Regions from separate parts of the Rossellomorea sp. NPDC071047 genome, predicted to be linked through region 1. Evidence: predicted binding sites of a transcription regulator. Region 1 holds the regulator's gene; each other region holds the start of a gene.
The links. The regulator LexA, encoded in region 1, represses DNA repair genes until DNA is damaged. The targets are predictions, from matches to a motif close to CGAACATATGTTCG.
Positions count from the first base shown of each region.

Region 2: uvrB (excinuclease ABC subunit UvrB) is a predicted target of LexA. The motif match lies at 2,571-2,584, and genes of this name have one in related genera.
Region 3: ACQKFO_RS08270 (carbohydrate kinase) is a predicted target of LexA. The motif match lies at 1,537-1,550, and genes of this name have one in related genera.

Region 1 covers NZ_JBNNJT010000001.1:1,150,830-1,155,842, reverse strand. The annotation lists gene ACQKFO_RS06040 (aminotransferase class I/II-fold pyridoxal phosphate-dependent enzyme) at 1-579, shown strand, start outside; gene ACQKFO_RS06035 (MerR family transcriptional regulator) at 719-1,135, shown strand; gene glnA (type I glutamate--ammonia ligase) at 1,173-2,507, shown strand; gene lexA (transcriptional repressor LexA) at 2,637-3,257, opposite strand; gene yneA (cell division suppressor protein YneA) at 3,415-3,741, shown strand; gene ACQKFO_RS06015 (YneB family resolvase-like protein) at 3,753-4,403, shown strand; gene ACQKFO_RS06010 (DUF896 domain-containing protein) at 4,509-4,742, shown strand; gene tkt (transketolase) at 4,931-5,013, shown strand, end outside.
Region 2 covers NZ_JBNNJT010000003.1:311,727-316,739, forward strand. The annotation lists gene uvrA (excinuclease ABC subunit UvrA) at 1-458, opposite strand, end outside; gene uvrB (excinuclease ABC subunit UvrB) at 466-2,448, opposite strand; gene ACQKFO_RS13495 (CsbA family protein) at 3,045-3,275, opposite strand; gene ACQKFO_RS13500 (HD domain-containing protein) at 3,348-3,989, opposite strand; gene ACQKFO_RS13505 (alpha/beta fold hydrolase) at 4,067-4,837, opposite strand; gene ACQKFO_RS13510 (phosphoglycerate dehydrogenase) at 4,908-5,013, opposite strand, start outside.
Region 3 covers NZ_JBNNJT010000002.1:99,517-104,529, reverse strand. The annotation lists gene ACQKFO_RS08275 (pseudouridine-5'-phosphate glycosidase) at 1-364, opposite strand, end outside; gene ACQKFO_RS08270 (carbohydrate kinase) at 399-1,493, opposite strand; gene ACQKFO_RS08265 (antibiotic biosynthesis monooxygenase family protein) at 1,614-1,922, opposite strand; gene ACQKFO_RS08260 (siderophore ABC transporter substrate-binding protein) at 1,924-2,874, opposite strand; gene ACQKFO_RS08255 (ABC transporter ATP-binding protein) at 2,894-3,655, opposite strand; gene ACQKFO_RS08250 (iron chelate uptake ABC transporter family permease subunit) at 3,652-4,602, opposite strand; gene ACQKFO_RS08245 (ABC transporter permease) at 4,595-5,013, opposite strand, start outside.

The sequences.
Region 1 (5,013 bases):
AATCCTGGTGGAGGTCTTGCTAAAACCGGGGGTTATATTGTAGGAAAGAAAGAATACGTTGAAGCATGTTCATATCGAATGACCTCTCCTGGAATAGGGGCAGAGGCGGGTGCATCTCTTTATAGCTTGCAAGAAATGTATCAAGGCTTCTTTTTGGCACCCCATGTTGTGGCACAATCATTAAAGGGGGCCGTCTTCACATCTGCACTCTTAACGGAACTTGGCATGAATACAAATCCAAGTCCTCATGCAAAACGAACAGATTTAATCCAGTCCGTACAGTTCGGTGAAAGAGATAAGATGGTCGCATTTTGTCAGGCAATCCAGTTTGCATCACCTATAAATTCTCACTTTACTCCATACCCCAACTATATGCCCGGGTATGAGGATGATGTCATTATGGCGGCAGGAACATTCATTCAAGGTTCCAGCATTGAATTATCTGCAGACGGTCCGATAAGACCACCTTATGTGGCCTATGTCCAGGGGGGATTAACTTACGCCCATGTGAAAATTGCCGTTTGCTCAGCAGTGGATAATTTGATTGAAAAAGGTTTAATCACTGTGACAAAAGGATAATAAAGTAGTAATTGGATAGTCTAAATCTGACTATCCTTTTCTTCTGAAATCTTATGTAAGAAAATCTAACATTTGATTGACAGAACTCCTTACATTACATATAATAAGGTCAAGAAGGAAAACAAAAGGAGGAATCAGGATGAGCGGAAGTGAAATTCGTCGAACGATGGCATTATTCCCAATTAGTATTGTCATGCAGCTCACGGACCTAACAGCTCGTCAGATTCGATACTATGAAGAGCACCAATTGATCAGCCCTGCACGTACTGAGGGGAATCGCAGGCTCTTTTCCTTGAATGACATTGATAAGTTATTAGAAGTAAAGGATCTGTTAGATCAAGGCATCAACATGGCTGGGATTAAGAAGATATATGCGGTATCCAGTCATAATGAAAGTAAAGTAGTATCTGACGTAAGCAATGAAAAGGAAGAAAAAGCACGACAGGATCTATCCGATGACGAGTTGCGTAAATTACTTCGAAATGAATTGATGCATTCCGGTCGATTTACTAAAGCATCTTTGCGTCAAGGTGACATGTCTCGCTTTTTTCATTAAATAAAACCTTTAATAAACTTGAGGAGGAAACACGTAAATGGCAAAGTATACTCGAGAAGATGTTTTAAGATTAGCGAATGAAGAAGGTGTAAAGTTCATCCGACTGCAATTCACTGACATTCTGGGGACGATTAAGAACGTAGAAATCCCTCTTAGTCAGCTTGAGAAGGCATTGGATAACAAGATGATGTTTGACGGTTCTTCAATTGAAGGATTTGTCCGAATTGAAGAATCTGATATGTACCTATTCCCTGATTTAGACACTTGGTTAGTATTCCCATGGACAGCTGAAAAAGGAAAAGTAGCCCGACTGATCTGTGATATCTACAATCCAGATGGGACTCCATTCGAAGGAGATCCGCGTAACAATTTAAAGCGCATCTTAAGTCAAATGGAAGAGCTAGGGTTTACTGATTTCAATCTTGGACCTGAGCCAGAATTCTTCCTCTTTAAATTAGATGTAAATGGTGAGCCGACATTAGAATTAAACGATAACGGTGGCTATTTTGATTTAGCTCCTACAGATTTAGGGGAGAACTGCCGTCGTGATATCGCTTTAGAACTAGAAGAAATGGGCTTTGAAATCGAAGCATCTCACCACGAAGTTGCCCCTGGTCAACATGAGATCGACTTTAAATATGCAAGTGCATTAAGAGCATGTGATGATATCCAAACATTTAAACTAGTGGTTAAAACGATTGCACGTAAGCATGGATTACACGCGACATTCATGCCTAAGCCACTATTTGGTGTAAATGGATCAGGAATGCACTGTAACATGTCCCTATTCAAAAATGGGGAGAACTCTTTCTTCGATGAAAAGGGAGATCTGCAATTAAGCGATACTGCTCGTCAATTCCTTGCAGGTATCATTAAACATGCAACTGACTTTACAGCGATCACGAACCCGACTGTAAACTCATATAAGCGTTTAGTACCAGGATATGAAGCACCTTGTTATGTTGCGTGGTCTGCTCGTAACCGTAGCCCATTAATCCGTATCCCTGCTTCTCGTGGATTAAGCACACGTGTTGAAGTCCGTAGTGTTGACCCGGCGGCTAATCCATACCTGGCGATGGCTGTATTACTGGCAGCTGGATTGGATGGAATCAAAAATAACCTTCCTGCTCCTAAGCCAATTGACCGCAACATTTATGTTATGGACAAAAAAGAGCGTGAAGAAGCGGGAATCGTAGATCTTCCAGCAACTTTACACGCTGCATTAGAAAACCTTAAAACAAATGAAGTAATCGTTAAATCCCTTGGAGAACACATCTTCGAACACTTCGTTGAAGCGAAAGAAATCGAATGGGATATGTTCCGTACACAAGTACACCCATGGGAGCGCGAGCAATACATTCAAATGTATTAATCCTAATTGTAATTAATCAAAAAGGGGAGAGGGGTAGCAGAAATGCTAATCCCCCTCTCCTTTTTTTAGTGCATTCAAGAATACATATGAAATAAAGCCGCTATGTATACATAGCGGCTTTATTTCATATTAATGTACTTGACGATAAACCCCGACAACTTTTCCTAAAATGGATACATTTCTTAAAATGATCGGAGCCATAGTTGAATTCTCTGGTTGTAATCGAACATAATCCTTTTCTTTAAAGAAGCGTTTAACAGTCGCTTCATCTTCCTCGGTCATCGCTACGACGATATCTCCATTGTTCGCTGTTTGTTGCTGACGCACAATAACAAAATCCCCATCCAAGATCCCGGCTTCTATCATACTGTCACCCATGATTTCCAGCATGAAGACCTGTTCATCCGAAGGTGCCATACGCTCGGGCAGTGGGAAGAATTCCTCGACATTCTCAACAGCCGTGATGGGTTGACCGGCTGTAACCTTACCGATTAAAGGAACGTTAACAACCCGCTGACGCGGTATCGTATCCTCTTCAAGATTTAAGATTTCGATGGCTCTTGGTTTAGTGGGATCTCTGCGAATAAGACCTTTACTCTCTAACCTGGCCAGATGTCCGTGTACGGTGGAACTAGAAGCAAGACCAACGGCTTCCCCGATTTCCCGTACGGAAGGTGGGTACCCTTTTTCTCTAACTGCAATTTTGATATATTCTAGTATGTCCTGCTGTCTTTTAGACAATTTTGTCATGTTCACGCACCTCTATTATAGATCTTATGTTCCCATTATAGCATGTCTTTCCAGTCGATACAAACATAAGTTCGAATTTCTGTTGACACCAAACGAATGTTCGTATTACAATGAATATAACAAAAACAGAACAAACATTCGTATGGAGGTATTTTTTATGTTAACACACATTTGGAATCGTTTCTCTTACATTATTATATTATTTATTTTAGCGCTTTTATCTGCAGCCTATTTGCTAGTGGTTATGGCAAACCAGCCGTCATATCAAAGCATCACCGTCCAGGATGGAGACACACTATGGACTATTGCCAAACAGTACAATGAAGAATATTCTATGACAGTGGAAGAATTCATCGCTTGGGTAGGAGAGGAGAATAATCTCTCAACATTCTCAATCAAACCGGGTGAATCACTTGTGTTACCTATAGAAAATCCAACATTATCCACCCATTCAGACTATGAATTGGTAATGAACGAAGAATAGAGGGATAGAAGATGAAGGCAGTAATTTACTGCAGAGTCAGTACAAAGAAAGACACGCAGGAAACATCCTTGGAACGTCAAGAAGAGGAATTAGTGAAATTAGCACAAGAACACCAATACGAAGTGGTTGCTATCATAAAAGATCAAGCAAGCGGTTTTGAGTTGGATCGCCCTGGTGTTCTTGAACTTCTTGATTTGATTAAAGAGGAGTCGATTGAGGCTGTTCTCATACAGGACGAAACAAGAATTGGCAGAGGGAATGCCAAAATTGCTCTCATTCATTGTTTATTAAAAGAGGAAGTCAAGATCATCAGTCAAACACATAGTGGGGAGCTTCACTTATCTGAATCGGATTCTATGGTAATTAATATCGTAAGCATGGTTGAGGAGTATCAAAGGAAACTCCATAATTTAAAAATCAGACGAGGTATGAAAAGGGCAGTGGAAAATGGTTTTCAACCTCATAAAAATCTGAAAAATAAAGGGAATGCAGATGGAAGAGAGCGGATTGAAGTACCCGTTGAGGAAATTGTCAGGTTAAGGAAAAACGAACTGACATTTGCTGAAATTGCAGCCACTTTGAGGGGATTTGGGTATGATGTCTCCAAAGCTACCGTTCATAGGCGTTTTAAAGAATATATGTCTTCATTGGAAAATGCGTAACCCTTGTTTTATCTCCTTTAATTTAGTAACATGACGATAGTATTAATCTTAACTATTAGTTGTGTATTAGATCTTGCTGATTATGCAATAAAGGAGTTTTTATAGATGCTTTCAAAAACAAAAATGAATCGAATCAATGAACTTGCCAAGAAGTCCAAGAGTAGCGGACTAACTGAACAAGAAGCAAAAGAGCAGTCCAAGTTGAGAAAAGAATACCTGGAAACGTTTCGTCAATCGATGAAAGGTACCATTGAAAATACAAGAATCTTTGACCCGGAAGGTAATGAAGTGACCCCTAAGAAGATTCAGGATATACAGACTAAAAAGAAAATGCACTAAATGAATGAACTGCCAGGTCCATTTTAAATGGACCTGGCAGTTATTTTTTTCATTAAAAACCCTTATGATTTCATAGGGGTTTTTATTTTCAACGATTATAAAGTCATGTTATCATTCAAGATAGTTGTATAAACTATCAAAGAAGATTAATATTAATAAGGTACATTAAAAGGAAGGATGTCTGACATATGTTTGATAACACAGATCAATTAGCAATTAATACAATTCGTACATTATCTATTGACGCAATTGAAAAAGCGGGTTCTGGACA
Region 2 (5,013 bases), on a different contig from region 1:
AGAACTTGAAGCTTAGTTCTTTCCGGGTATTCAAGAATACGGTCGACCATTTGTTCAATCGTTTGGGAGGAGATTTCGATCCCGTGATTGGGACAAATCGGTTTCCCTACTCTTGCAAACAACAGTCTTAGATAGTCGTAAATTTCGGTTACCGTCCCTACAGTCGAACGTGGATTACGACTCGTTGTTTTCTGATCGATGGAAATCGCCGGGGACAATCCTTCTATGGCATCGACATCAGGCTTATCCATTTGACCTAAAAATTGACGGGCATAGGCAGAAAGGGATTCGACATAACGTCTTTGTCCTTCTGCATAAATAGTATCAAAGGCAAGGGATGACTTACCTGAACCTGAAAGCCCCGTTAAAACGACCAGTTTATCCCGGGGGATTTTAATATCTATATTCTTTAAATTATGAGCTCTAGCTCCTTGTACGATTATTTGATCTCGCGCCATAGTTCGTTCATCCTTCCGCCTTGAGCTCAAGAATGGTATCACGAAGCTGTGCAGCTCGCTCAAAGTCCAGTGCCTTGGCTGCTTCCTTCATTTCCACTTCCAAGCTAGCAATAAGTTTTTGTCGCTCCGGTTTAGACATATTCGAAACTTTTGTCTGTTCTCCTTCATAGACCCCTGCTTCTTCTGCGGCATGAGTTGCCCTGATGACATCACGGATTTCTTTTTGTATGGTCGTCGGGGTGACGCCGTGTTTTTCATTATATTCTTCCTGTATCGTCCGACGACGTCCTGTTTCATCCAGTGCTTTTTGCATAGAGTCGGTAATTTTGTCCGCGTACATGATGACCTTACCGTTACTATTACGGGCTGCACGGCCAATCGTTTGAATGAGGGAACGTTCAGAACGCAGGAACCCTTCCTTATCGGCATCCAATATGGTGACGAGTGATACTTCAGGAATGTCCAATCCTTCACGGAGCAGGTTGATTCCCACCAATACATCATATTTACCTAAACGAAGGTCACGAATAATTTCAATCCGTTCCAAAGTTTTGATTTCCGAATGCAAATATTGAACTTTAATACCCATTTCCTTCAAATATGCCGAGAGATCTTCAGACATTTTCTTCGTAAGGGTAGTCACAAGGACACGTTCATTTTTCTCGATACGTTCGTTGATTTCACCCAGAAGGTCATCGATTTGTCCTTCGATTGGACGTACTTCGATGATCGGATCCAGCAGTCCTGTTGGACGGATGATCTGCTCGACCATCTCAGGACTATGCTCCAACTCATATGGTCCTGGGGTTGCCGAAACATAGAGTAACTGCTGGGTTTTCTTCTCAAACTCTTCAAAGCGCAGGGGACGATTGTCCATGGCTGAAGGCAGACGGAAGCCGTGATCCACAAGAACCTTTTTACGGGCCTGATCCCCATTGAACATCCCCCTGATTTGAGGTAACGTCACATGGGACTCGTCGACCACAATTAAGAAATCGTCTGGAAAATAGTCCAGAAGAGTATACGGAGTCGATCCTGACGGCCTTAGTGTCAGGTGACGGGAGTAGTTTTCAATTCCCGAGCAAAAGCCCATCTCCCTCATCATTTCAAGATCATAACGTGTCCGTTGCTCCAGACGCTGAGCCTCGAGCAGTTTATTTTCTTCTTTCATGATGACTAATTGCTCTTCAAGTTCTTTTTCAATATTCTTGATGGCTACCTGTAATTTTTCTTCACGGGTTACGAAGTGGGAGGCCGGGAAAATCGCGATATGATCTCGTTCCCCCATAATTTCACCTGTCAGGGCATCCACTTCACGAATCCGGTCAATTTCATCTCCGAAAAACTCTACACGCATACAGTGTTCATCCCGGGAAGCCGGGAAAATTTCCACTACGTCGCCTCGCACACGGAAAGTTCCACGCTGAAAATCGATGTCGTTTCGTTCATATTGGATATCCACAAGCTTACGCAGCAATTGATTTCGTTCGATTTCCATTCCTGTACGCAGGGAAAGAACGAGCTCCCGGTATTCCTCCGGGTTACCTAAACCGTAAATACAGGATACGCTGGCAATGATGATGACATCTTTTCGCTCAAACAAAGAAGATGTGGCGGAGTGTCTGAGTTTATCGATTTCATCATTGATGCTTGCATCCTTCTCAATGAACGTATCCGTTTGAGGAACGTATGCCTCCGGCTGGTAATAGTCATAGTAACTGACAAAATATTCAACGGCGTTATCAGGGAAAAACTCTTTAAATTCACTGTAGAGCTGCCCCGCCAATGTTTTATTATGAGCAATGATGAGGGTCGGCTTTTCAACCTGCTTGATCACATTGGATACAGTGAATGTCTTTCCTGTCCCTGTAGCTCCAAGTAAGGTTTGATGACGTTTCCCTTCATTAATGCCTTGAACTAATTTTTCAATTGCCAGGGGCTGATCTCCCTCTGGTTTATATTTAGACTTGAGCTCGAATTGATCTTTCACCGTGAAACCTCCTATAATAAAGGACTGCTACCTTGTATTTACCTACTTATACCCATCTTAAACACTGTCCATTCTTCTATACACATTCTACCACATTTCCTACAATATTAACCAACAATAAGCGAACAAAAGTTCGTTTTTTATTTTTGTAGAGATATCATCATCTTGATTGTGGATAACTTTTGAAAAAGGAACAGTATAGAGGCTTGAATCATAATTTCGACATTTTACGTGAGGAAACATTGAGCATATATGAGATTTTCGACATAATCCGAGCATTTCTATACACACCCTGTGCACAACTATGTGTATAAGTCGATATTTCTTGTGGAAAATTCCTAAACTTATTCACAATTCGTCAAATTTCTTGTGCACAATGTTGATGAATGCGGATTCAATCTGTGAATAACATGTCCATTCCTTTACTTATTCACACTATTCTTTATTTATCCACAATTAAGATATCTGTTATAAACAGGAATTCCCTTCCTACCTTTTCAACGGTATATCCAAGCCCTATGGCATAAGAAAAACAGGCTCCACCTTTTAAAGGATAGAGCCTGTTTTCAAATACTTCTATACACCTGTCACCCAAATCATGCACTTCTCTTCGCTTTTTTCATCATCCGGTCGCTGTACCAGAATCCAACGGTCAACGAAGCCGCGTCTACGACAATAAGGAACCATGAATCTGTGTAACCCTTTGAAACCGACGCCGCAATGAGGGCTACGGTCAAGATCAATCCGACATAATGATTATACGTAACCCGTGTGAACAGAACGACAAGCAATCCTGGTAAAAATAAACCTAAAATGATTTTTGACACGTTCAACTCTCCTTAAAGATAAGGGAATAACACATATTCTACCGAAGTTTCCCCTATCTGGAAAGGGTTTTCCTACTCCTCACCCTGCTGAATTAATCTCTGGGTCCTTTCCTTCAACTCGCTATGGGGGATGAATTTTTCAGACAGCATATCAGGCAGGATGTATTCCAAGAAGTATTGTACGCACTCCAGGTCTTTGTATTTCACAATCGTGGATAGGGCTTCTTGATAAATTTCAATAAATAAAGGTTCCGGATTCCCTTTTTGAATTTCTCCAAAGGATTCATACAGAAGATCGATTTTGTCTGCGACAGATAAGACCCTTCCTTCAAGGGTATCGTCTTTCCCCTCTTTGAACCGTTCTCTGTACACTTCTTGAAATTGCGGGGGAAATTCTGTAGTGATGAATTTATTGACCATCTGATCTTCCACCTGGCTGAAGAGCTCACGCAACTCTCCCGATGCATACTTCACGGGGGTCTTGATATCGCCTGTAAATAACTCTGCGTAGTCATGATTCAGCGCTTTTTCGTACAGAGCTTTCCAATCGATGTTTTTTCCGTTCTGTTCCTCTACAGTCCCAAGAAATTGAGCTATTTTCGTTACCTTAAATGAGTGGCTGGCTACGTTATGCTCATGATACTTAAATCGCCCCGGACAGCGAATGAGTGTTTCTAGATCCGATAAGCTCTTAAAATAATGATGAATTCCCATGTTATTCTCCTCTCGTTGATCGACTTTACTTTATGAAAATAGTATCAAGTTGAAGGAGCAAGGGCAAAGATTATCCACTACTCCTTGGCTTCCAACCCTCCTATTTCTCCTAACAGTATATTATTTAGAGCATCGTGATAACGTGTGGGAATTTGATGCGAGGCTCCTGGAATGATATATATTTTCTTAGGATAACAATCGTTATACAGGGTAAGTTGAGAATTGATCCAATCCGACCTTTCCCCATAAATTAAGAGGAGCGGGATGGGAAGCTTCTCGACCTCCTTTATCCCGTCATAATGAAGCGATTGCTCGTAGAATTGATACCAAATATGGGGGTTCGCCTTATTCATATGATCCCTGAGCTTCTCACGCTCCAACTTGTCCTTGAAATGCGCTCTGGAAATAATCCCGGATAGTCGGGCCGGATGGTCACGGACCATTTTCATGCCCATATGGTGCATCCATTTCAGCTTGGGATTCGTGACTTTCGGATATCCCCCTACCAGTATGAGGGCGGAAACCCTATTTCCATAGGTACAGGAGAATGTTTGTCCTACTATTCCCCCTGCAGAATATCCAAGCATCACACATTCAGTAATTTTCAGATGGTCGAGGATCGCCCTTATGTCCTCTACAAACTCAGCGATACTTATATTCTGACCTAAGGTAAAGGAGTCTCCATGTCCTGTTAAGTCCGGAATGATGAGGCGAAAATGCCTGGAAAGCACATGCTGCTTTATGAAGGTCATCCTTCCCATTCCCGGGGGGTGGATCAAGACCAGGGGAGTCCCCTTTCCTAAGTCGTCAAAATAAAGATCTCTATCCTTAAAATTAATCATCGCCATAAAAATAAATCCTCCCTCAACCGCTTTACTACACATTGTTCTCGGGTTAAGGGAGTTCTAGTCACTTTATTTAAATGAGGCGGACGGAAACAACACCGTGTATTTCTTTCATCCTGCTTTTCACTTGATTTTGTTCTTCTGCGAGGAGTTTCTGATCCAAATCAATCATGGTATAG
Region 3 (5,013 bases), on a different contig from region 1:
TGCCTCCTGTCACGAAAACGGAAATATCAGCAAGCTCTGCGCAGATCATGGTAGCAGCAACCGTAGTCGCTCCGTCCTTTTTAGAAGAAAGGATATATGGGATGTCGCGGCGGCTTGCCTTGATCACATCCGTCGCCTGTCCTAAATATTCAAGCTCTTCATGAGACAATCCGATCTTGATTTTCCCGTTCAAAATGGCAATCGTTGCCGGCACTGCCCCCTTTGAACGAACGATATCCTCTACTTCACGGGCGGTTTTCACATTTTGTGGATAAGGCATTCCATGAGAAATAATCGTTGATTCCAATGCCACAATCGCCTTTCCCGTCTTCCTTGCTTCTGATACTTCCTGTGAGTATTCCATATATGAATTGATATTCACGTACCTTTCCCCCTAATCAATAGTAATGACTAAACTCTTGTTGAAGCTTGGTCTTGTTCAACGTTGGTGCCACCGTAAATTTAGATTGCAGAGTAATCGACGAGCAGATCACCCCGATCCGGCAGGCTCCGTCTGTATCGGATCCTTTTAAATAACCGAATAATATTCCTGCGACAAGGGCATCTCCAGCACCGGTCACATCAGCGACTTCTACCTTGGGAGGGAGAACGGCTCTCGCCTCTTTATAAGTAGTGTAATAAATTAATCCTTGATCTCCCCGGGTAATCACGACCCTTTCCGCCCCCCTTTGAGTGATGGCTTTGGCCGCTTTAAAATAGTCACCCTCTGTCTCGATCGTCATTCCTAAATACGTTTCTGCTTCCCCTTTGTTGCATATGAACCAAGAAACCCCTTCCAATGATGTTGGCAGCTTCAACACTTTCGGTTCAGAAACCGGGATGATCGTAAGGGGCACTCCCTCCGTTTGACACCTGCGGATGATGTATTTAAGTACTTCCTCTGGAAAATTGGTGTCAAGCAGTACCATTTCCGATGAAGAAATCAATCCCCATCTCTTATCAATAAAACCAATGTCAACGCTTTCATAAATGTTCATATCAGCAAGGGCAAACAGCATTTCCCCTCGTTCGTCCAATATGGCGGAGTAAGCCCCGGTGCTTTCATTTAGAAGCCGCTGGGATGCGGATACATCGGCATACGACTTCGTTTGAGATAAAAGCCAGCTTCCTTCCGTATCTTCTCCTACAACTGTTATCAAATTGGCCAGTTTTCCTAACCGTCCTAAATTCTCGGCAATATTGCGAGCCACGCCACCACTGGATTGCTCTGTTCTAGCAGGGTTTGATGTTTCAGCAATCAATTTTCCGTCCAACTGAAGCTTCCGGTCGATATTCGCTCCCCCGATGCACGTGATCCCGTTTTTCTTCGGAAGAACATACGCACGCCCCATGATTTTCCCCTGCTTCACCAGATTCGAAATATACCCCGCAACGGCTGAGCGTGACATCCCGCTTCGCTCGGACAATTCCTGTTGAGTCATAAATGGATTTTCCTCAATATACGTCAACAAAAGCTTTTCTTTTTCGTTCACAAGCTCCCACCCCTATAAAGAAAAATAACTTTTGTTAATATTCTAAACTTTTGTTTGAATTTAGACAAGATGGAAAATAAAAGAAAAGCGTCCCGATATTACTCAGGACACTTAATTTCATTATTTACTTGCCTTTACCTCATACACATGTTGACTCGATTCAAGGATATGGTCGGGCTTAGGCTTGCCGGCACTCGCTTTATGACCTGCAATATGCTCAGGGCTCTTCTCCCAATTTTTCCAATCCGCTTCCGACTCCCATTGAATCATGACAATCACTTCTTCGTCGCCGCGGCGGACTTTTTTGACGAGGACCTTTAAGTCTATAAACCCTGGCTGCTTTTCAATCAATCCCTCACCAGAAAACCTTTCAACCACTTTAGATGATGTTCCCTCTTTCACTGCCAGGCTCTTTATTTGATAAAACATATTATAAACCTGCCTTCGCATCTTCAACCATTTGTTTCATCGATTGAAGTCCGCCTCCTGAAAGGTACCATGGGCCACCATTCAGATATACGATTTTTTCCTTTTTGTAGGCGTTCGTCTTTTGTACAAGTTCGTTTTCAATTGAATCTTTGACGCTTGCGTTAGGATCAAATGCAGCATCACGGTCGATCACAAACAGTACATCTGGATTTTGTTCCAATACATATTCAAACGTAACATTTTGTCCGTGAGTGGATTCTTCTATGTTTTCATCAGAAGGCTTGAATCCAAATACATCGTGAAGAATTCCGAAACGTGATCCCGGTCCGTATGCACTTACTTCTCCTTCATTCCCCATCAAGATCAATGCTTTGCTATCAAGGCCTCCAGTTTTCTCTTTAATGCTGTCGACCTCTGCTTGAACATCCTCTAATTCCTTCTTCATTTCATCTTCTTTATCAAAGATTTCTGCAATGGTTTCCATGTTATTCGTGAACGATTCCATGTAATTGGTATAATCCGTTTGAACATACACAGTCGGAGCGATTTTTGCGAATTCTTCATACATTTCCGATTGGCGTGCAGAGATGAAAATCACATCCGGCTTCATCGAGCTGATCGCTTCAAAATCCGCCTCTTTCAAACTTCCTACGTTCGTATAGTCTGAGCTGCTGTACTTTTCCAGGTATGGAGGAATGGTTGCTTGCGGTACTCCCGCTACTTCCACTCCAAGTTCATCTAACGTATCAAGGACACCGAAATCAAACACGACTACCTTTTCAGGGTTTTGTTTCACTTTCGTTTCGCCAAGCTCATGCTTTACTGTGATTTCTTTCGTTTCTTCATTTCCACTGGACCTCTTCGCTTCTATCGTTGATTCTTCCTTTGAACCGCACGCTGCCAAAACTACTAAGACTGTAAGTAATATTGTTATAAATGACCATTTTTTCATTTTCTTTTCTCCTCTTTTTTTATGAATTAAAATACACACAAATCCGATTGTCATTCATCTGTTGCACAGGAATATCCATATCATAGATTTCCTTTAATGTTTGGGTTTGTATGATGGTATCTGTTGAACCTTCTCTAATGACCTTTCCGTTTTTCATCGCTACGATTCTGTCTGAATAAACAGAGGCAAAGTTAATGTCATGCAGGACGATGACGACCGTCTTTCCCAGGTCATCTACTAATCTGCGCAGAATTTTCATAATCTGGACCGAATGCTTCATGTCCAGGTTGTTCAGGGGTTCATCCAGGAGAATATAATCGGTATCCTGGGCGATGACCATGGCAATGAATGCCCGCTGCCTTTGCCCACCTGATAATTCTTCTAAGTAGTTCCCCTCTAAGTCCACCAGATTCATATAATCAAGCGCCTGGTTAACTGCCCTCTCATCATCTTCTGTCAATCGTCCTTTCGAATAAGGAAATCGTCCAAACGATACCAGTTCCCTCACCGTCAAACGGACGTTAAGAAAGTTGGATTGCTTTAAGATCGCGACTCTTTTGGCAAGATCGTCTGAATTCATTTTCCTGAGATCGGCCTGATCCAGTATGATTTCACCACTATCTGAATCTAGCAAACGGCTTACCATTGATAATAGGGTAGACTTCCCGGCACCATTCGGTCCAATGAACGAAGTGATTTGACCAGGTTGAATCGTGACAGTCACGTCTTCAACCACCAGCTTTTTCCCGTAAAACTTGGACAGCCCTCGAATGTGTATCATTTGGCTTTACTCTCCTTTAACAAAAGATATATAAAGTACATTCCTCCGATGAAGTTCACAATCACGCTTAGAGTCGTGGAAAACGTGAAGATCCGTTCTACCATCCACTGTCCGCCAACGAGGGCAATGACACTCATCAAGCTCGCACCGGTAATGAATATGCTATGTTTGTAGGTCCGAAAGAATTGATAAGCTAAGTTCGCGACAATCAACCCGAAAAAGGTAATCGGCCCGACCAAGGCGGTAGAAACAGCAATGAGCACAGATGCAATCACCAGCATACGACGCACCATCTGATCGTACGGGACGCCAAGATTAATGGACATTTCCCTTCCCAATGACATGACATCCAGGTAATGGATCTTTCTCCAGCCAAACATCATCACGATGGTGACAATGAAAAGGGCAAGCCAAACCAGATCTGCATTAATGTTATTGAAACTCGCAAACATCTTATCCTGAACCATTAAAAATTCATTGGGATCAATCAACACTTGCAGGAATGTGGTGATGCTTCCAAAGAATGTACCAACGATGATTCCGATCAACAATAAAAAATAGATTGGTTGATTACTATGACGAAATAATAATTGATACAGGATAAGGGCAAATACAATCATGGCTGTAATCGATAATAAGAAGTTTATATTCTTGTTTATGACAAGTATGTGATCCGATCCCAGGAAAAAGATCATTACTGTTTGAAGAAGAAGATAAAGAGAATCAAGCCCCATAATACTCGGTGTTAAAATCCGATTATGTGTGATCGTTTGAAACACGACCGTTGAATAGGCGATCGCGACTCCCGTAATGACCATGGCAAGCACCTTCATCCCCCGCCGAGGCAGTGCATAATCATAGCTTCCATTTAGCTCGTAAAATAAATAAACACCACAGAATAATAGAGAAATCCCCAGTAAAATAAGCATTTTCCAACGATTACGCATATGCCTTCCTCCTTACCAGCAAGTATAAGAAGATGGCACTGCCGATGACCCCAACCATTAAACTGATCGAAATTTCATAAGGGTAGATGATGACCCGACCCAAAATATCACAGACAAGAAGGAAGATGGCTCCAAGTAAGGCCGTATGAGGTAATGTCTTCTGTAAGTGATCTCCTTTAAAGATGGAAACGATATTGGGTATGATCAACCCCAGGAATGGAATCATCCCGACGGTCAATACGACTGTCACCGTGATGAGCGCAACGAGAACGAGACCAATATTCACTATTTTGCGATAAGAAACACCAAGGTTCTTTGAGAAGTCCTCCCCCATCCCGGCGACAGTAAATCGATTCGCATAAAGATAAGCAATGATCATAATGGGAATGCTTATGTATAAAAGTTCATATC